Ensifer sp. PDNC004: one gene and its partner. The main gene of each other region encodes a partner of the protein of the gene in region 2 in a complex. Links are inferred from orthologs where the notes say so. Each region holds a gene or a part of one and is shown on either strand. Other genes may lie near its edges. The genes, in order: trxB and trxA.

The links.
Region 1: the proteins of trxA (region 2) and trxB are in contact, whole or in part, in a crystal structure (PDB 1F6M), measured with the Escherichia coli proteins. The link is inferred for Ensifer sp. PDNC004 from one-to-one orthologs.

What each region holds. Positions count from the first base shown.
Region 1 is NZ_CP070353.1:950,929-961,015, forward strand. Bases 3,436-6,204 are described here. They hold trxB (thioredoxin-disulfide reductase), read left to right. Parts: upstream 3,436-4,217; coding sequence 4,218-5,192; downstream 5,193-6,204. Other genes in these bases: JVX98_RS12575 (Lrp/AsnC family transcriptional regulator), read right to left, coding at 3,436-3,581; JVX98_RS12585 (LysR family transcriptional regulator VtlR), read left to right, coding at 5,309-6,204. Outside these bases: transcription elongation factor GreA, read left to right, coding at 1-67; JVX98_RS12560 (glycosyltransferase family 4 protein), read left to right, coding at 154-1,212; JVX98_RS12565 (glycosyltransferase), read right to left, coding at 1,251-2,273; JVX98_RS12570 (glycosyltransferase family 2 protein), read right to left, coding at 2,280-3,101; more of JVX98_RS12575, read right to left, coding at 3,111-3,435; more of JVX98_RS12585, read left to right, coding at 6,205-6,205; JVX98_RS12590 (helix-turn-helix transcriptional regulator), read left to right, coding at 6,821-7,111; JVX98_RS12595 (alkene reductase), read left to right, coding at 7,158-8,279; JVX98_RS12600 (aminoglycoside phosphotransferase family protein), read left to right, coding at 8,343-9,146; JVX98_RS12605 (XRE family transcriptional regulator), read right to left, coding at 9,149-9,718; JVX98_RS12610 (GNAT family N-acetyltransferase), read left to right, coding at 9,756-10,087.
Region 2 is NZ_CP070353.1:2,884,751-2,895,019, reverse strand. Bases 1-2,951 are described here. They hold trxA (thioredoxin), read right to left. Parts: upstream 1,663-2,951; coding sequence 1,339-1,662; downstream 1-1,338. Other genes in these bases: addA (double-strand break repair helicase AddA), read right to left, coding at 1,749-2,951; JVX98_RS22370 (folylpolyglutamate synthase/dihydrofolate synthase family protein), read left to right, coding at 1-1,245. Outside these bases: more of addA, read right to left, coding at 2,952-5,315; double-strand break repair protein AddB, read right to left, coding at 5,305-8,487; JVX98_RS22350 (nucleotidyltransferase family protein), read right to left, coding at 8,490-9,221; tRNA (adenosine(37)-N6)-threonylcarbamoyltransferase complex ATPase subunit type 1 TsaE, read right to left, coding at 9,232-10,269. UniProt on the Escherichia coli protein: Participates in various redox reactions through the reversible oxidation of its active center dithiol to a disulfide and catalyzes dithiol-disulfide exchange reactions.

The DNA of each region.
Region 1 (10,087 bases), 1.9 Mb from region 2 along the record:
TTCCATCGAAGTGAACGCCCCCGGCGGCTCCAAGGCCTACGAGATTCTCGCCGTCAACTGGGGCTGATCAGCCCCAGTAGGGGCGAAGTCTCCCTTCGCCCCATTTCTCTTTCTCCCAAAGACGATCATTGCTCGCGCAAGGAGTGCGCTTTCGTGGCCGATATCCGGAACGTCGAGGTCATCGCTCCCAATTTCAAGCGCCGTCTCTCGGGCGTGACGTCCACCATCATCCAGTTGATTCCGATCCAGCGCGCGCTCGGCGAAAAGATCGCCGTGCTTGGTCCGGGCCTGCCTGACACCCTGCCCTCGATCCGCTTCCGCGATCTTCTGCGTCTGTGGAGTGCTCCGGACGGCCGGCCCTGCCGCGTCTGGCATGCGCGCCGCAATGTCGAGATGCTGCCGGCGATCGTGCTGCGCGACCTGCTTGGCATGAAGCTGAAGATTGTCTTCACCTCCGCTTCGCAGCGCCGCCACACCGGCTGGAGCCAGTTCCTGATTTCGCGCATGGACGCGGTGATCGCGACGAGCGGCAAGACCTCCGCCTATCTGCAGGTGCCGAACACGGTCATCCTTCACGGCATCGACACCAAGCGCTTCCAGCCACCGACCGACGCAAGTGCGGCAAAGGCCGCGCTCGGGCTGGATCCGGCGCAAAAATATGTCGGCTGCTTCGGGCGGGTGCGTAAGCAGAAGGGTACGGATCTCTTCGTCGACAGCATGATTGCGCTTTTGCCCTGCCGGCCCGGCTGGAGCGCCATCGTCGCCGGTCGCGCGACCGGCCCGCATGTCGCATTCGAGAACGAGCTGAAAGAGCGGGTCGCAAAGGCCGGGCTTACCGACCGCATCCGTTTCGTTGGTGAACATACCAACATTCCGGACTGGTACCGCGCGCTCGACCTTTTCGTTGCGCCGCAGCGCTGGGAAGGTTTCGGGCTGACGCCGCTCGAAGCGATGGCAACAGGCGTTCCTGTTATCGCGACCGACGTCGGCGCATTTTCGGAACTGGTCGTCGTCGGCGAGCAGGAAACCGGCACGGTGATCGCCGCCAACGATCTGCAGGCCATGGTCGAGGCGACTGCTGGCTTCATGGACGATGATCATCGCCGGACCTTGGCTGGCGCCAACGGTCTTGGGCTGACCCGCGCATCCTTTGCGATCGAGGGCGAGGCCCGCGCGATCAACGCCGTCTATGAACGCCTGATGCGTACCTGACAGGCTGCCACCGCGTGGCAGCCTCGCACTAAACTCTCTTAGCGCTTCGAAGCGAAGAGCTTCAGATAGGCGTCGGTGATCGCCTGCTTCGAGAACTGGTTCATCAGCGTCTCATGGCCGCGTTCGGCAAGACTTTCGCCCAGCGAGGGATCGCCCGCGATGCGGTCGATCGCCTGGGCAAAGCCGTCGGCGTCACCGATATCGACCATCAAGCCGTTTTCGCCGTCGCGCATGAACCATTGCGGTCCTTCCGACCGGCTCGACACGACAGGCGTGCCTTGCGCCCAGGATTCGAGGATAACGTTGCCGAGCGGCTCATGGCTCGATGCCATGACGAAGATATCCGAAGCAGCAAGGAAAGGCCGCGTGTCCTTCTGCCAACCGGCAAAGCGCACGCGCTTCGACACGCCGAGGTCGGCAGCGAGCTTTTCCAGGTTTGCCCGCTCCTCGCCATCGCCCACCAGCCAGAGATAGGCATCCGGCACCTTGGCGATCGCCTGGATCAGGGTGTGGAAGCCCTTGCGCGGGACGAAGCGCCCCATCGACATGACGACAGGCACGTTTTCAGGCGTGTCGAGCGTGGCGCGGCTGATCGGAGCGACCCGCTCGGTTCCGGTGAAGTTGGAAATCACCTCGACGTCACGCTTCCAGCCGATCTTGCGCACATGCTCGGCAATGCCCGGCGTGTTGCAGACGAGGCAGTCGGTGTTGCGGAAGTAGTCGAGCCGTAACGGATAGTCGCCGAGACGCGAGATCTTGATGCAGCCCTTGTAGTTGGGCATCAGGCGGCTGGCGCGCGGCATCCAGGCAAAGAGCGCGTCGGGCTTCTCGCGCCGCGCCATGCTGCTGACCTTCATCGGCAAGAGAATGCGGTCGAGCGACAGGTTGCGGAAGTTGCTTTCGATGATGCGCGTCGCGCCCTCGATGTCCTTCCGCCAGATGCGACCCGGCCGGATAACCGAGGTCTGCTCGACGCCGCGCTCGCCGAGCGCGTTGACCAGGTGGACGAAGAAGCGCTCAGCGCCGCCGTCCTTGCCGAAGTGAAAATGCATGACTTTCATGGAACCTCACCGCTGGTTCTGCCGCCGATCCATATCATCATGGTTCGGGTGGCGTTTCAGCGCGTGCCTCTGATAGATCTTGGCGGCAGTCAGGAAAGCGTAGACCGCCCCCGTCATCGCCTCGATGAAGCCTGGAAAGCCGCAGCGCCACAGGCCGTTACGGAAATAGAGCCGGAGGAAATAGAGCGGCGGGCTGAACAGCATCTTGTAGGGCCTCGCCGACTTGCCGGCGGCGAATTGCTGGTCGGCCTTCAGCGTCGAGTACTTGTTTTCCTTGAGGATCTGCTCGTCGATGATCAGCGGCCGGTAGTGCAGCAGGCTGCCCTTGGGAGCGGCGCCGACCGCGCCATCGGGCACGATGCCTTCGTGGACCTTCTGGTTAAGGTCGTAGCGGCCCCTGCCCTGGCGGATAAGCCGCAGGTTCCGTCGCTCGTGCGCGCGCTCCGGCGTGTAGCCATAGCCGATCAGGTAGGGCCTGCGCGCGACGCGCCAGCCAACCGTCTCCGGTGGCGCATCGAGCAGCGACGGCAGCAGCGCCTTCAGCGGTTCGTCCAGGCGTTCGTCGGAATCGATGTTGAAGCACCAGGGCTGCGTGCATTGATCAAGCGCGAACTGCTTCTGGCCGGCATAGCCCCGCCACGGCTCATGCAGGAAACGGATCGGCCAGCCCTTGTCGATGTAGGACTGCACGAGTGCCGGCGTTCCGTCGGTCGAGCCGGAATCGACGATGACGATTTCTGAGCATTGCTCGAGGCTCTCGATGCAATTGCCGAGATAGGCTTCTTCGTTCTGGCAGATGATGAAGGCGGACAGCGGAAGCTTGTTCATGGGCAGGCCTTAGATCTGGACGAGGCCGATATCCTTGACCTGGCGAATGGTCAGCATCGTGCGCACCGTGTCGACGCGTTCGTTGGCCGTCAGCACTTCGATGACGAAATCCTGGAAAGTCGTGAGGTTTTCGGCGACACAATGCAGCAGGAAATCGCTTTCGCCGGAAACCGTCCAGGCCTGCCGGACGATCTGCCATTCGGCGGTGGCGGCGGCGAAGGCCTTCAGATCGGCTTCCGACTGGCGCTTCAGGCCCACCATGCAGAAGGCGACGAGATCAAAGCCGAGTGCCGGAGCGTTCAGCAGCGCGTGATAGCCCTTGATGACGCCCGTCTCTTCGAGCTTGCGCACGCGCCGCAGGCACGGCGGCGCGGAGATGCCGACCCTTTGCGCGAGATCGACATTGGTCATCCGGCCATCACGCTGGAGCTCGCGAAGGATCTTGAGATCGATAGCGTCGAGCTCGACTTGTTTCGTCATGAACGTTCGTCCTTTTCGTGGTGACTTTGAGCGCGAGGCAAAGTCGAAAACTTGTGTCTACCGATGGTGAGGTTGCCCCGATCGTGGGCGACGTCGACTGATGCGTCCCTATCCCGGCGCTGCCGCGATCGTCTCGGTCGAGATTTTCGGCAAGGCGCGCTCGTCAAGGGCAAGGTCGTCTCGAGTCGGTGCGTGGCCGAGCGCAGCGCGTTCGCAGTGCAACCATGCACGGCCGGCATTCAACCCCATATGCTTCTCCAGCAAAGTGAATCCGCGTGAAATATCGTCAAACCCGCTGGACAACAAGGAGCCCGGCCGACTATTCGCGGGAAAATGGCGTTGGCGATGCCGGCAGATGTGCAAATAGAGGTGGACATCGTCAGAAGCGACACGAAGTGCGCTACACTGCCGCCGCGCGCCCCGGCGCGAGACGCGGATCGATGCCGGGCCGACGCCTGTGCCCTAAGCGCGTCATCTGGTGGCAAAAGCGGGCTTGAGGCTCAAGCACTTGTGTGTATCAGGCTGTGCGCTCTTGAAAGTCATGGTGGGGAATACCTAAAGTATGGAACGATTTCCCATTGACGCAATGGAATCGGATGGGGACGCAATCCTCTCCGATGAACGAAGGACAAGATTATGACTGCCCGTCACGTGAAAGTGCTGATCATCGGCTCCGGCCCGGCTGGCTACACCGCCGCCATCTATACGGCGCGCGCCATGCTCGAGCCCGTGCTGATCGCCGGCATGGAACAGGGCGGCCAGTTGATGATCACGACGGACGTCGAAAACTACCCGGGCTATGCCGATCCGGTCCAGGGCCCGTGGATGATGGAGCAGATGCTGAAGCAGGCGACCCATGTCGGCGCCGAGATCGTCAACGATCTCGTGACCGATGTCGACCTGTCGGTTCGTCCGTTCCGCATCAAGACCGACAGCGGCAACGACTGGACGGCGGACGCGCTGATCATCGCCACCGGCGCCAAGGCAAAGTGGCTCGGCATCGAGACCGAACCGACCTTCATGGGCTTCGGCGTCTCGGCCTGCGCCACCTGCGACGGCTTCTTCTATCGCAACAAGGACGTGATCGTCGTCGGCGGCGGCAACTCGGCCGTCGAGGAAGCGCTCTACCTGTCGAACCTCGCCAAGACCGTGACGGTCGTTCACCGCCGCGATTCCTTCCGCGCCGAAAAGATCCTGCAGGAGCGCCTGTTCGCCAAGCCGAACGTCAAGGTGATCTGGGATCACGAGGTCGTCGAATACCTGGGTGCGCCGGCCAAGCCGCCGATGCCCGCTTCCGTCAACGGAGTGAAGCTGCGCAACACCAAGACCGGCGAAACCTCCGACATGGTCACCGACGGCGTGTTCGTCGCGATCGGTCATGCACCTGCGGTCGAACTTTTCAAAGGCAAGCTTCGGCAGAAGTCCAACGGCTATCTCTGGACCGCAGCCGATTCGACGGCGACCGACGTGCCCGGCGTTTTTGCCGCAGGCGACGTTACGGACGACATTTACCGTCAGGCGGTTACGGCGGCCGGCATGGGCTGCATGGCAGCGCTTGAGGCCGAGAAATACCTGGCGGGTCATATGCCCGTCGCAATTGCAGCCGAATAGAAGCTGCGAATCGGGGTGGTGTCGCTGAGGCACCTCGCCCGTGTGGGAACAGATGCATCAGCCACGCCCGGAAGACAGGACCCCGTCTTCCGGAGTGGTTTCTTATGGGGGACTTCATGTCGCTGGACTGGGACAAACTGCGCATTTTTCACGCGGCGGCCGAGGCTGGGTCGTTCACCCATGCGGCAGACAAGCTTCATCTTTCGCAGTCCGCGATCAGCCGGCAGGTCAGCTCGCTGGAGCAGGATGTCGGCATCAAGCTGTTCCACCGTCATGCGCGCGGCCTGATCCTCACCGAACAGGGCGAGATCCTCTATCGCACCGCGCATGAAGTGCTGATGAAGCTCGAAAGCGTCAAGGTCCAGCTGAGCGAGACCACCGACAAACCGAGCGGCAAGCTGCGCATCACCACCACGGTCGGTCTCGGCCAGGGCTGGCTCACCGACAAGATCCAGGAATTCATGTCGCTGCACCCGGAGGTGCAGGTTCAGCTCATCCTCGACAACGAAGAACTGGACGTGAACATGCGCCATGCGGACTGTGCCATCCGCCTGCGTCAGCCGCAGCAGTCGGATCTCATCCAGCGCAAGCTCTTCACCGTGCACATGCACGTCTATGCAGCTCCGTCCTACATCAACAAGTATGGCGAGCCGCAGTCGGTCGAGGATCTCGACAACCACCGCATCATCACCTTCGGCGAGCCGGCGCCGAACTATCTGCTCGACGTCAACTGGCTCGAGATCGCCGGCCGCGATTCCGACAATCCGCGCGTGTCGCATCTGCAGATCAACAGCCAGACCTCGATCAAGCGCGCCTGCCTGCTCGGCATCGGCGTCGCCATGCTGCCCGACTATATCGTCGGCCGCGACCCTGGCCTCATCCAGCTGCCGATCAGCGCCGACATCCCGTCTTTCGATACCTATTTCTGCTATCCGGACGAGATGAAGAACGCAGCCAAGCTCAAGGTCTTCCGCGACTACATCGTCGCCAAGGCCCGCAACTGGAACTTCTAGCGCACTCCGCGCGAATGCTCATTTTCCGAGCATTTTCCCGAGTGGATGCCAACCTTCTGTTTTTGCATCGATATTACCAATGCGCCGGCTAAATTGTGCGGCGCATTTTTATTGTGCGCCGCAGAAATAGGCAGGGATGCGTGCATGACATGGCTGTCATGCACAGAAAATGATTGTTGCGCGCCCAAAAAAGCAGCATACCAAACTCAGCTGATGCATCTTTGGTGGCTTCTCCTCCCAGTGCCACCGCAGCAGCTGTTCCCCTCTGGAGGTTTAATTACCTTCACAACTTATAAGGGCCCAAGTCATCTTGTGGCCCTCTTTTTTTGTCTACTGTTAGATACAGGCGAACCGTGATGAAAATCACAGCCGGCTATTGAAAGCCGATACTTCGCTTCCCACATTAAAATGCAGCTGATGCATTCTTGGTGGCTTCTCCTCCCCGCCACCGCATTAGCTGTTCCCCTCTGGAGGTTCTTATTACCTTCACAACTACAAGGGCCCAAGTTTTCTTGAGGCCCTCTTTTTTTGCCTTCAGCACGCTCACGGTCTTGTGATTTGAATATCGTGTTTTAGCGATACATCTATCGATAAAATACGATACGGCGATATACGATGGATAGAGACGAAATCTTCAAGGCGCTTGCCCATCCCGTTAGGGTCAACATCCTCGCCTGGCTGAAGGAGCCGCAGCGCCATTTTCCGAGCCAGGAGCATCCGCTCGATCTCGGCGTATGTGCCGGCCAGTTCGAACGCTGCGGCCTGTCGCAGTCGACCGTTTCCTCGCATCTCGCTGTGCTTCAGCGCGCCGGCCTGGTGACCACCCGCAAGGTTGGCCAATGGATTTTCTACCGCCGCGATGAAGAGACGATCGCCGCCTTCCTCAAGAGCCTCGGCGATCTCTAAGACGCACCTTCTCCCCAAGCAGACCTCCTCCCTGAAAGGACCTCCCATGGCCTCGCTTTTCGACCCCATCACCATCGGCGACATCGCGCTGAAGAACCGCATCGTGATGGCGCCGCTAACCCGCAACCGGTCGCCGGGCGCTGTTCCGAACACCCTGAACGTGACCTATTACGAGCAGCGTGCGACGGCCGGCCTGTTGATCACGGAGGGAACGGCAATCACCCAGCAAGGCCAGGGCTATGCCGACGTGCCGGGCCTCTATACGCCGGAAGCGCTCGACGGCTGGCGCAAGGTGACGGACGCAGTGCATGCAAAGGGCGGCCGGATCGTCGTCCAGATGTGGCATGTCGGCCGCATTTCGCACGATTCTCTGCAGCCGGGCGGCGGCAAGCCCGTGGCGCCGTCGGCCATTCGCGCCAAGTCCAAGACCTATCTGGTCAATGCCGACGGTACCGGTTCCTTTGCCGAAACCTCCGAGCCGCATGCGCTGGAGATCGCCGAGATCAAGGCGATCGTCGAGGACTACCGCAAGGCCGCACGCGCCGCGATCGACGCCGGCTTCGACGGCATCGAGATCCACGCGGCCAACGGCTATCTCATTGACCAGTTCCTGCGTTCGGGTTCGAACCACCGCACGGACGCCTATGGCGGCTCGATCGAGAACCGCGCCCGCTTCCTGTTCGAGGTCATGGATGCCGTAACGAATGAAATCGGCGCCGGCCGGGTCGGCATCCGCCTTTCGCCCGTCACCCCCGCCAACGATGCCTTTGATCCGCAGCCGCAGCAGATCTTCGGCCACGTGGTCAAGAATCTCGCCCGCTATCCCCTCGCCTATATCCACATCATCGAAGGCGCGACCGGCGGCCCGCGCGACCACCAGCAGGGCGACCAGCCATTCGACTACGACGCGCTGCGTTCGACCTATGTGGCCGCTGGCGGCAAGGCTGCCTGGATGACCAACAATGGCTATGACAGGGCGCTCGCGGTGAAGACGGTCAAGGACGGCGAAGCCGACCTCGTCGCTTTCGGCAAGCCGTTCATCGCCAATCCGGATCTCGTCGAGCGGTTGAAGCGCGATGCGCCGCTCAACACGCCGGATCAGGCAACCTTCTATGGCGGTGGCGCCAAGGGCTATACCGACTATCCGGCCCTTGAACAGGTCGCCTGACACTCCCACATGGCAATGCTCCGCCTCCTTGGCGGAGCATTTGTCCTTGGGAATGAAGAGCTTATGTTTTCGCTATATTCAGAAAAATGGTCATTGCATCCTGACGGCGACGTCATCGTAACCCCCTCCAGCAGTCTTTACCCCGTCCGTTATCGCGGCCAGCAGGCAATGCTCAAGGTCGCCGAGGACCCGGAAGAGAAGTATGGCCGCCTGCCGCTGCTCTACTGGAACGGGCAAGGCGCCGCAAAGGTCTTTGAGGCCGATGGCGACGCGGTACTGATGGAGCGCACCGACAGCCGGCGCAACCTCTTCCACATGGCGATGACCGGAAGCGACGAGGATGTGACGCGCATCATCTGCCGCACCGTCGCCGCGCTACATGCGCCGCGCTCAACACCGGTTCCCGGCGATCTCGTGCCGCTCGACAGATGGTTCACCTCTCTGGAAACGGCTGCTCCCGCTCAAGGCGGGCTCTTTGCCCGTGCGCTCGAGGCGGCGAAAAGCCTGTTTGCCGATCCCGAACCGCCGGTCGTGCTGCATGCCGACGTGCACCACGCCAATATCCTCGATTTCGGCGATCGCGGCTGGCTGGCGATCGATCCGAAACGCGTGCTCGGCGATCGCGGCTACGACTACGCCAACCTGTTCTGCAATCCGGAACTGCCCCTGGTTACCGCTCCGGGCCGACTGCAGCGGCATCTGCCCATCGTCGCCAAGGAGACCGGGCTTCACCCGCACCGTATCCTCAACTGGGTGCTTGCCTATGCCGGGCTTTCCGCAGCCTGGTTCCTGGAAGACAACGACGAATTCGGTGTCGAGAACGACCTCGCAATGGCGCGGATCGCCATCGCCGAACTCGACCGCTAAGCTCACCCCGTCCGCAACAGAACGACGGCGTAGATACAGGTCTCTCCGCCGGCATTGTGGAAGACACAGTCCTGGGGCGGGCCGAGCTCCAGGCAATCCCCGACGCCAAGCGTATGGGTCTCCAGCCCTTCCACGAAGGTCAGGCGCCCTGCACTCACCCATATCCACCGGCGATGGAGCGCATAGGCGGATGCCGGGATCGGCACCTCGGCGCCGGGCGGAAGCTCGACCTCGACCAGCTCGAGCGGCTGGTCCGACATCGGCGAGACGTGGCGCCGGAGGTAGCCGGTCTGCGGATCGCGCCACACCGCCTGATCCTGGCGTCGCGACAGCCTGCCCTGGCTCATCTCGGCCCGCGCGATCAGGCTGGACATGGTGAGACCAAACGCACCGGCGAGCTTTGCCAGCAGCGTCGCCGTCGGGCTGCTGTCGCCCCGCTCTACCTTGTGGATCATCGCGCGCGAGACGCCCGAGCGTTCCGAAAGCTCGCTCAGCGACCAGCCGCGCGCCTCTCTTTCCAGACGAATTCGTTCACTGAGCCGTTGATCCAGGCTGTCCACTTTAGTATTCATATCGTAGTCATATAGTGAACGAATGCGAGGAGCAAGCATGCTGATCCGGGCGGCCACCCAAGACGATCTGCCGATCATCTGCGACATCTACAACGACGCCGTGGCGAACACGACGGCGATCTGGAACGATACCCTGGTCGATGTCGCCAATCGAACGGCCTGGCTGAAGGCGCGCACGGACGCGGGTTATCCGGTGCTGGTGGCGGTCTCGGACGAAGGCGATGTCATCGGCTATGCGTCCTTTGGCGATTGGCGCGCCTTCGATGGCTACCGCCACACGGTCGAGCACTCCGTCTATGTTCACAAGGATCGGCGCGGCGGCGGCATTGGCCGGAATCTCATGGAAGCGCTGATCGCCGAGGCCGAGCG
Region 2 (10,269 bases):
CTTCTCGCAGCTCTCGGCAATCCCCAGGACCGCCTGCCGCCGGTGATCCATGTCGCCGGTACCAACGGCAAAGGCTCGGCAACCGCGTTTTCTCGGGCGATCCTGGAAGCAGCCGGCCTCAGTGTTCACGTCCATACCTCGCCACATCTCGTCAACTGGCACGAGCGCTATCGCCTGGGCGTCAAGGGCGGCAAGGGGAAGCTCGTCAGCGATCCCGTTCTCGCCGATGCCGTGCGTCGCGTTGCTGAAGCCAATGGCGGCGAGAAGATCACCGTCTTCGAGATCCTGACCGCCGTTACCTTCGTGCTCTTTGCCGAGCATCCGGCCGATGTAGCGATCATCGAGGTCGGCCTTGGCGGTCGTTTCGATGCGACCAACGTCATTGCCCGTCCGGCCGTTTCGGTCGTCATGCCGATCTCGCTCGACCATCAGGCCTATCTCGGCGATCGGGTGGAGCTGATTGCCGCCGAAAAGGCAGGCATCATGAAGCGTGGTTGCCCTGTGGTGATCGGCCAGCAGGAGGAAGAGGCCGCCCGGGATGTGCTGGTCTCGACCGCCGAGCGCCTCGGCTGCCCGATGTTCGTCTACGGCCAGGATTTCATGGCGCATGAGGAGTTCGGTCGCCTCGTCTATCAGGACGAAGGCGGGCTCGCCGACCTGCCGCTGCCGAAGCTGCCGGGCCGCCACCAGTATGCCAATGCCGCAGCGGCGATCCGCGCGGTACGGGCCGCCGGTTTCGATGTGTCAGAAGCGGCGATCGAGCGTGGTCTTGCGGGCGTCGAATGGCCCGGACGCCTGCAGCGGCTGACCAGCGGCAAACTCACGCATTACGGTCCGGTTGGCGCGGAAATCTGGGTCGATGGCGGCCACAATCCCGGTGCCGGCCAGGTGATCGCCGAGGCGATGGCAACCTTCGAGGAGCGCGAATCGCGACCCTTGTTCCTGATCATCGGCATGATCAACACCAAGGAGCCGATCGGCTACTTCCGCGCCTTCCTTGATCTCGCTGAACAGGTCTTCACCGTTCCGATCCGCGGCTCCGATGCTGGGCTTGATCCGGTGGCGCTTGCCAGCGACGCCGCATCGGTCGGCTTCGAGGCGTCCGCGGTCTCGTCCGTCGCCGAGGCGCTGACGATCATCTCCAATCTGGTCGACGAAGACCCGGCGCCGCCGCGCATCCTGATCGGCGGCTCGCTCTATCTGGTGGGCGACGTGCTTGCCGACAACGGCACGCCGCCGAAGTGATCAAGGTCTGGCTCAGCCAGCCCGTTTCCGGATTGAAGACAAGAAAAAAGCCCGGCATGCCGGGCTTTTAATATTCTCAGCGGTGAATCCGCCTTATGCGACCGCCGTGGAGATCCACGAGGACAGAGCCGTCTTCGGAGCGGCGCCAACCTTGATGTCGGCCACTTCGCCGGCCTTGAACATGGCGAGCGTCGGGATCGAGCGAACGCCGTACTGGGCGGCCAGTTCCGGGTTTTCGTCGATGTTGAGCTTGGCAACCTTGACCTTGCCGGCGAGTTCGTTCGAGATTTCCTCGAGGCTCGGCGCGATCATCTTGCACGGGCCGCACCATTCAGCCCAGAAATCGACAACCACCGGCTCGGCGGAGTTCAGCACTTCCTGCTGAAAATTGGACGTATCGACCTTTACAGTAGCCATAGGCTGCTCCTTGCGTTCGGAATGTCAGTATCCAGATGTTGTGTCTCATGTGAGAAGGCACCGCTGGATTTTCAATATCGGGTATCTCACTTTGTCGCGAGGTCTTCAAGGCTCCTGTCGAGCGCTTGATCGGGAACGACGTGGATTGCCGGCCCCTCGGTGAAGATCAGCACGCATCGAAACGCATGCGCCGGATAAAGCGGCTGCAGGAGCGCCCGGTAGATTGCAAGCTGCGCCGTATAGGCGAAGGGAATGTCGCCAGGCGATGGCGGCACCTGCCGATTGGTCTTGAAGTCGGCAATCGTCACGACGCCATCGCCGACGGCCAGCCGATCGATCCGGCCGGAAACCGCGTGCTCGCGCTTGCCGAGCGTCAGCGTGCCCATGACCGAAACCTCGGCCCGGCTGCTCGCCGAGAACACTGCGCCGAGATCCGGATGGGCGAGCACCGTTTCGATGCTGGCGATCAGTGCGGCGCGCTGTGCCGGCGGCCAGCTGGGCACGGATCGTTCGAGATAGCGTTCGGCCGCGGCCCGGCGATCGTCTCCCGCCATCGAGGGCAGAACCTGCAGCAGGCGGTGCAGGATGGCGCCCCGCAGCATCGAGAGATTTGCCGGCGCCTTTTCCGAGAAAAGAGCCGAGCCGACGAGCGCATCGCCGTCATCCTCGTCGACCGCAATGCCGACGCCGGAAGGGGTGAGCGGGCGCGGTAGCCGCTTTTGCGGCGGCAACGGCGTCGAAAGCGCCTTCGGCAGCGTGGTGGTGGGACGGCCGGAATCGGCCGAGCGTGCATCGCCGGAGGGTAGATCGCGCTCAAGCTGTTTGTCGCGCCAGGCATGGCCGGACCATTCCTCGCCGCCGGCATGGAAGCTGGTCGGGTAGCCGCGGCTGCTTTCATCTCCGGCAAGGCTCGCCTGCACCATGGCATGCCATGTATCGGCAACGGCCCGCTGGCCGCGATAACCGCAGACGATCAGGCGGTCGGCGGCGCGGGTCATGCCGACATAGAGCAGGCGACGATATTCCTCCTCTGCCAGCGTCTTCAGGCGCTCGCCGTCGGCGCTGATGAGCGAGTTCGATTCCGCGCCCGGCGCGCGCCACACCGGAAGCGGCAGGACGGTGCCATCCCTCTGGGTCAGTTCCAGAAAGCGGAGAGAGGGCACATGCTGGTTGCTGAACGCCGCCCCGCCACCATCGGCGAGGAAGACGACCGGCGCTTCCAGGCCCTTGGCCGCGTGCACGGTCATGATCCGGACTTCGTCGCGTTCCTTGTCCTGCTCGCGCTTGACCGTCGGTGCTTCCATTTCCAGCGTCGAGACGAAGGCTTGCAGGCCGGGCAGGCCGCTTCGCTCCTGGTCGAGCGCGAAGGTCAGGAACTCGTCGAGAATGTCGCTGACCTCGGTGCCAAGGCGCGCGAGAAAGGCGGCGCGGCCGCCATGCATGCCGAGGACGCGGGCATAGAAGTCATGCGGCGCCAGTTGGCTTGCGAGCGCCATGTAGGATTTCAGCGTTCGCGCCGTCTGGTGAAACAGGATGCCGTCATCGGCTTCGTGCTGCAGCCGCTGCCAAAGGCTTTCGCCCTCGCCGCGCCGGGCCGCGAGTTCGAACAGCGCGTCCTCGCCGAGGTTGAACAGCGGGCTCTTCATCAGCGCTGCCAGCGACAGGTCGTCCTGCGGCAAAAGCACGAACCGCCCGAGGGCGAGCAGGTCCTGCACGGCAATATGCTTGGTGAGCACCAACCGGTCGGCGCCGGCGACGGGAATGTTGTTGCGGCGCTTGAGCGCTCTCGTCAGCGCGTTGACAAAGGCGTCGCGTTTGCGAACCAGCACGATGACGTCGCCCGGACGCATCGGCCGGCGAACTCCCTTCTCGACGATCGTCTCCTTGCCGATCCAGCTTTCCAGCGTGGCCGCGATCCGGCGGGCGAGGATATTGACCGGCGCGCTCTCCGGTGTCGCGTCGAAGGCGGCGGTCCATTCCTCGTCCGTATCCACCGGTTCGGCGGCGATCACGTCCCAGATGTCGACGGCGCCGGGATGGCCGATGCGGTTCGAAGCATGCACCACCGGCTCGCTGCGGGCGCTGAGGCCCCGCGCATGCGCCGGATTGGCAAAGACGGCGTCGACGGCCGACAGCACGTCGACGGTCGAGCGGAAGGAGAGCTGCAGGCGGATCGGCTCGAAAGCCTTGCCGCCGTCGCGCACCCGCCGTTCGGTCTCCTGGCTCTCGCGCGAAAAACGCTCCGGACGCGCACCCTGGAACGAGTAGATCGACTGTTTCTCGTCACCGACGGCAAACATCGTGCGGGCCGCACCGCGTGCGCTCTCGCCCGAGAAGAAATCCGAAGCCAGCGCTTGGATGATCGTCCACTGCGCCGGGCTGGTGTCCTGCGCCTCGTCGACGAGGATATGGTCGATGCCCTGATCGAGCTTGTAGTGCACCCAGGCGCTGACATCGCCGCGGGCAAAGAGTGCTGCCGTTCGGTTGATCAGGTCCTCGAAATCGAGCTGGCTGCGCCGCCGCTTCAGTTCTTCATAGTCGGCATTCAGGCGCTCGGCGAGCGTCAACGCCGCCAGCGTCGCCTCGAACATCCGGAGGATGCTGATGTGATCGATGCTGGCGACGACATGGCGGTAGGCCTCGTCCAAGAGGTCGATGAGATCGGGGGCAGCCTGCTGCATCGCCTTGTTGAGAAAGGCGGATTGCGCCCGCGGCTTGCCGGTGCCGGTGAAGAACAGATGACGCAGGCCGTCATAGCGCGCGCCGAGGTCCGTCATCTTCGAAACGGTCCGCAGTCCCTCCGCGAAGTCGAGCACCTTCGTGCCGCCGACGCTGGCGGCGAGCGAGAAGTACCGCTCAAGCGCCGCGCCGTTCAGACCCGCCAAGGGCCAGATCGTCGCCATGGCGCTGTCGACGCTTTCCCCCGGGACTAGCTTCAACGCCCGGCGCAGCTCGGCCTCCGTGCCGCCGAGCCCGTCGGCGTGTTCGAGGAAGACCTGGATCGCGGTTCGGTTTCCGACGATTGCGGCCAGCAGTTTTTCCAGGCCGGTATCGTCGGCGATGTCGAGTACGGTGGCAAAGGCGTGGGCAAGCGCCGGATCGTCCTTGGCCGCAGTCGCGGTCAGCAGCAGCCGGCGCGCATCGGCCAGCAGAACCGCAGCCGCGCGATCGTCGAGAACTGAGAAATGGCCGGCGACGTTGGCCTCCAGCGGGAACTGGTGCAGCAGCGCCTCGCAAAAGGCGTGGATCGTCTGGATCTTCAGGCCGCCCGGGGTCTCCAGCGCGCGTGCGAACAGGCGGCGCGCCTCCTGCAGCTTCAAACGCCCAGGCCGTTCGCCCTCGATCGCCTCGATCCGCTTTTCCAGCGTCGCGTCGTCGAGCGTTACCCATTCGGCCAGCCGTTCGAAGACGCGGTTCGACATTTCGGACGCCGCCGCCTTGGTATAGGTGAGGCAGAGGATCGCCGATGGGCGGCAGCCGGCAAGCAGCAGCCGGATCACCCGCTGGGTCAGCACATGGGTCTTGCCGGAGCCGGCATTGGCCGACACCCAGGCGGAGCGGTCCGGGTCCGAGGCCAGCGACTGCCGGCGCGAGGTCCAGTCGAGCCAGCCTTGCGGCGTCGCCTGCTCGGGGCCGAGGCTGTCATCCCTCATCGCCATCCTCCTCTTCGCTGTCGGCCGCCGACCATTCGGCTACGCGCGCCAAATGGTCGTATTCGCCGCCATAATCGCGCTCCTTTTGAACAATCACGCGCGAGGCAAAGCCATGTTTTCCGGAGAGCAGCGCAGCCAGCAGCTTCCTGAGTTCGGCAAGCGACTCGTCCGCAAGCTGATCGGCCGACTTCGTCTCCTTCGACTTGCTGCCTTCGTTGTTGACCGGTTCCGATTTGAAGCGCGCGCCGGGCTTGAGCCGGACATAGAGCAGTGACTGCGGATGGCTGGGCGGCATGTCCTTGAAGGCGCCGGCCTTGAGCGCGGCCGCTTCCAGCGCGAGCTGCGGGTCGAGCAGCACGCGCGCCTCCTTGGTCGATGGGCTGGAGCCGGTCTTGTAGTCGATGATCTCGACGCTGCCGTCGGTTAGCGTATCGAGCCGGTCGGCAATGCCGGTCAGCCGCATGTCGGCGACGCCGAGTTCCATCGATGCCGCGACTTCTGTGCGCGATCGGCGGATGAAGCGTGCGCGTTCGCGCTCCCATTTGATGAAGGCCAGACCGACGGCCGCGAAGCGTGGACGCCAGATCGTGTCGATATGGGTGGGCAGTCGCGCCTCGTTAAAAGCCTCGTTCAGCAGCCGGTGCATGATTTCTTCGGCCGACGGCGACATCAGATCGACGCCGGAGCGCACGAAACGCTCGACGATCTGGTGGTAGAGCGTGCCGCGCTCGGCCGGGCCGGGGTCGCTGTTGAATGGCAGCAGCGGGTGCAACCGAAGAATGCGTCGCGCATAGATCGCATAGGGGTCGCGCCGCAGTCGTGACACTTCGCTGAAGGAGTATTTGCGCGGCTGCAGGTCTGCCGGTGGCTTGGGGGCAGGGCGCTCGGCCAGCGGCTGGCGGCCGCCATCGTCCAGCATGCGGGCCCAGGCGAGATAGTCGGCGCCATTGGCATGCAGCACTTGCGTCAGCCGCTCGCCGCCGAGCGCCAGCAGCCGCTGCAGCCAGCGCGAGGCGACAGTCGGTGCAGCGCCCTGGCGCATCGAGCGGGTGAAGATCAGCCGCCGTGTGCCGCAGGCCATCTGGAAGTCGTGCGCAAGCTGGCCGATGCGTCGTTCGGGCGGCTCGAGACCGATGCCGGTCTTCATGGTGCGCGACAGGAAGGGATCGTTGGCGGTCTGGCCCGGCCAGTTGCCCTCGTTCAGGCCGCCGAGAACCACCAGGTCCATGCTCTGCAGGCGCGATTCCAACGCGCCGAAGATGAACACCCGCGGATGGCGCATGGAGCGCGGTTTGACCGAGGCGCTGGCCGACAGTGCCTCGACGACATCGCACCATTGCGGCCCGTCCGCAGTCATCTGGCCGTCGGTTTCGATGATGCCGCGAAGGAGGGTTGCGAGCGTATCGGCGGCCTCTCCGGACCAAAGCCCCCCGAGGTCGCCACGCTCGTCGGCTGAGGCTGCTTCCAGGGCCTCGCCGGTGCGCATCGCCCAGTCGGCAAAGGTAAATTCGTCCGAGAACACGCGGCTGCCGTCCCGGCTGCGCGTAAGCGCGGAGGCGAGCGGTGCCACCGCGAGACTGATCTTCGCCGCCACGTCGCGGGCGGCCTGAAGCGCGTCATCACCGATTCCGATGCGCCATTCCGGCGGGTGGCGATCGGCCCTGTGCCGGACGATCGCCACGTCGAGCACAGCTTCGAGGGCCAGCAGATCGACCGTCGCGGTGCTGCCGCGCAGTGCCATGCGTTCCAGCGCGTCGGCCCCTTCGCGCATCCTGTCGCGGGAAAGCCCGAAGCGGGCCAGCGGATGCTTGAGCAGCGCGACGAACGGCACGGGATCGCCGGGACGCAGGCATGCTTCCAGCAGCAGCCGCAGCAGGCTGCCCTGTGGCGTCGCGATGAGAGGCGTACCGGCGGAATCGTCGGCCTCGATGCCGAAGCGGGCAAGCTCGGCGCCGACCCGCCGTGCGAGATTGCGGTCCGGCGTGATCAGCGCCGCCTGGCTCTCGTCGCTGCCTTCGAGCGCGAGCCGCAAGGCGACCGCGATCGCGGCCGCTTCCTCGCGTTCGTTGGCGGTTTCGATGAGGGCTGCATCCTGGAAGGCTTGCTGCAGCAACGCGGGATCCAGTTCGCTACGCATCTCGGTCCAGGCATTGGTCGCCTTGGCCGGCAGAAGTGCGTGCGACAGGATCTCGGCCCGGAAGTCGAGATCGACCTCGGCGCTGGCCAAGGTGATTACGTCGGGCCGCAGAACGGCCATGCGCTTTAGCAGCCGGTAGAAGCCGTATTGCGGGTGGCTGCGGCTTACCGGGTCCGGCCTGCCGTCAAGGGCGGCATCAGCGACGATCATGTCCCATTCGGCCTCGCTCATAGTCTGGTCGAGGCCAGGCAGTACGATCGTGCCATTGGGCAGCTTCTGCACGGCGGCAATAAGTGCTGCCGTTGCGGGAATGGAGCCGGTCGAGCCGGCAATGATGATCGGGCCTTCGATCTTGCCGCCGGCGATGCGCTGCGTCTCGGCCTGCAGGATGGCGTTGCGGTGGCGCGCGGGCGAGGATTGTTTCAGCTCCTCGAGCCGCTCCGGCCAGTAGCTACGGGCGATCTTCAGGAATTCGAGCGTCAGCTGCCACCAGAGCGCGTGTTCGCCGGCATCGAGCTTGTCGAGCTTGTCCCAGTTGAGCTCTTCCGTCTCCATCGCGTCGATGAGGTCGGCAAGGTTGCGCGCAAGCCAGATCGCATCGGCTGGACTTGCCGGCGCTATCAGCGGGCTCTCCGCATGAATGTCGAGCACCACCTTCGGCAGCCGGTTGCGCCAGGCGAGGATCAGCCGGCCAAGCTCGATCAGGCGTGCGGTGCCGGGAAGGGGCGGAGCCAGGTCGAGGATCGCCGGCACCTCGGCATCGAAGAAGCCGCTGTCGTCTTCGGTCTCGCCGAGCGCCTTGATGGTGGGCAGGATGGTGGAGCGGCCGCCGAGCAGGTCGACGAACTCGGACCGGAGTACACGGGCCGAGCGCCGCGTCGGCACGAAGATCGTCACGCCCGCGAGCGGCAGGGGATCGGCCGGGTCGTAGCGGAAGTCCGGGGTCAGGCTACCGTCACAAAGCTTTTCGGCGAGCGTCTTCAGGAAGGGGAGGCCGGGCGGGATAGTGAAGACGTTGGACCGGCGGCCACGCACGCTCATCCCTCCGGCTGGTGGCGGCGGATCGCCGCCTCCGCTTCGTCGATCGCCTCGGGCGTTCCGACCGTCATCCAGTGACCATCGAGCAGCAGGCCGTAAAGACGGCCCTCTTCGGCGGCGCGATCGAAATAGATGTTGAGATTGAAGGCGTCGTCGGGCGCGTCGGCAAAGAGCCGGGAATGCAGCGCGATTGCGCCGGCATAGACGACCGGGTTCGGCAGGCCTTCGGCGTAGCGCGTGAGCTTGCCGTCGTCACCCAGCGAGAAATCCCGCTTGCCGTTGTGTCCGGTCGTATCCTCGTCGCGCACGCACAGGAGCAGCATATCCATGCGCTCCGCGTCGAAGGCGGCGGCGAGGCGCGTCAGGTTGCTCGGCTTGCCCTTGGGCTCGCCGACCCAGAAGAGATCGGCATTCATCACCAGAACCGGACCTTCCGGCAGCAGTTTCAGCCCCTTGGCAAGGCCGCCGCCGGAATTCATCAGTGCCTCGCGCTCGTCCGAGATCACGATCTCCGGGGCACTGCGTCGGCCGAGGTGGCCCTCCATCTGGTCGGCGAAGTGGTGAACGTTGACCACGGCCGTACTGACGCCGGCCTCCACCAGGAGGTCCAGGACGTAGTCGATCATCGGCTTGCCGGCGATCTCGACGAGCGGCTTCGGCATCGTGTTGGTGATCGGACGAAGACGGGTGCCGAGGCCTGCGGCGAGCACCATCGCATTGCTGATCGACATTGATTCTCTGTCAGTTCGCTGATTCGGAAACGAGGATTCCGGTCTTCATACACCAGTCGTGCAAGGGTTTCAGCGATTCATGTGAAAGCGCCGCCTTAAGATAGGCGAAAGTGCGCGGCATGTGCTTCATGTAGCCGGGCTTGCCGTCGCGCTGCATCAGCCGCACCCAGATGCCGACGAGCTTGCAGTTGCGCTGCGCCGACATCAGGTGCCAGTCGCGAAGGAACATTGCCTCGTCGAAGCTACCACCCGCGCGCCGTTCGGCGAGATAGGTCTCCATCATCCGGCTTGCGAGCGAAGGCGGGATGGTGACGCGGGCATCCTGAACCAAGGACGCGACGTCATAGGCGGTCGGACCGATCATTGCGTCCTGGAAATCGATGAGGCCGATCCGGTCCAGACCTTCGCGTTCCCCGCGCCAGATGATGTTCGGCGAGTGAAAATCGCGCAGCAGCAGGTTCGTTTCGGATGTCTGTAGGAGGTCGATCAGGCCGTCCCAGATCTCTCCATATTCGCGCTTCTCGTCGTCGCTTGCCGGCGCGCCGCGTTTCCAGGGCAGATACCAATCGGTCAAAAGCCGTGTCTCGATCTTCATCGCCGCCCGGTCGAAATCCGGAATGCGGTGGATCACAGTCGGCTCGACGCTGATCTCGGCCTCGGAGCGTTCCGCGTGCAGGCGGGCAAGCAGCCGCGCGCTCTCGATGTAGCGTTCGTCGATTGGTTCTCCGTCCGCATCGAGAACGCCCTCCGAGCCGAGGTCTTCGATCAGGAGGATGCCCTGGTCGAGATCGCGGGCGTAGATTTCGGGCGCTGCAAAGCCACGGGCAATAAGAATCTGGTCGATGGCAACGAAGGGAACGACATCCTCGGCGATGTGCGCCAGTTGCTGATAGTACTTTCCGTCCTGAAGGATCGGGCCCGACTTGTGCCGCGGAGAATCCATCAGAATCCGGCTAACGGAACCATCCGCCGGGTAAATGCGCTCATAGGCCCGGATCGAGGCGTCGCCGCTGAGGTGGCGGCGCCGCGCTTTCGAATGTCCGTTCGT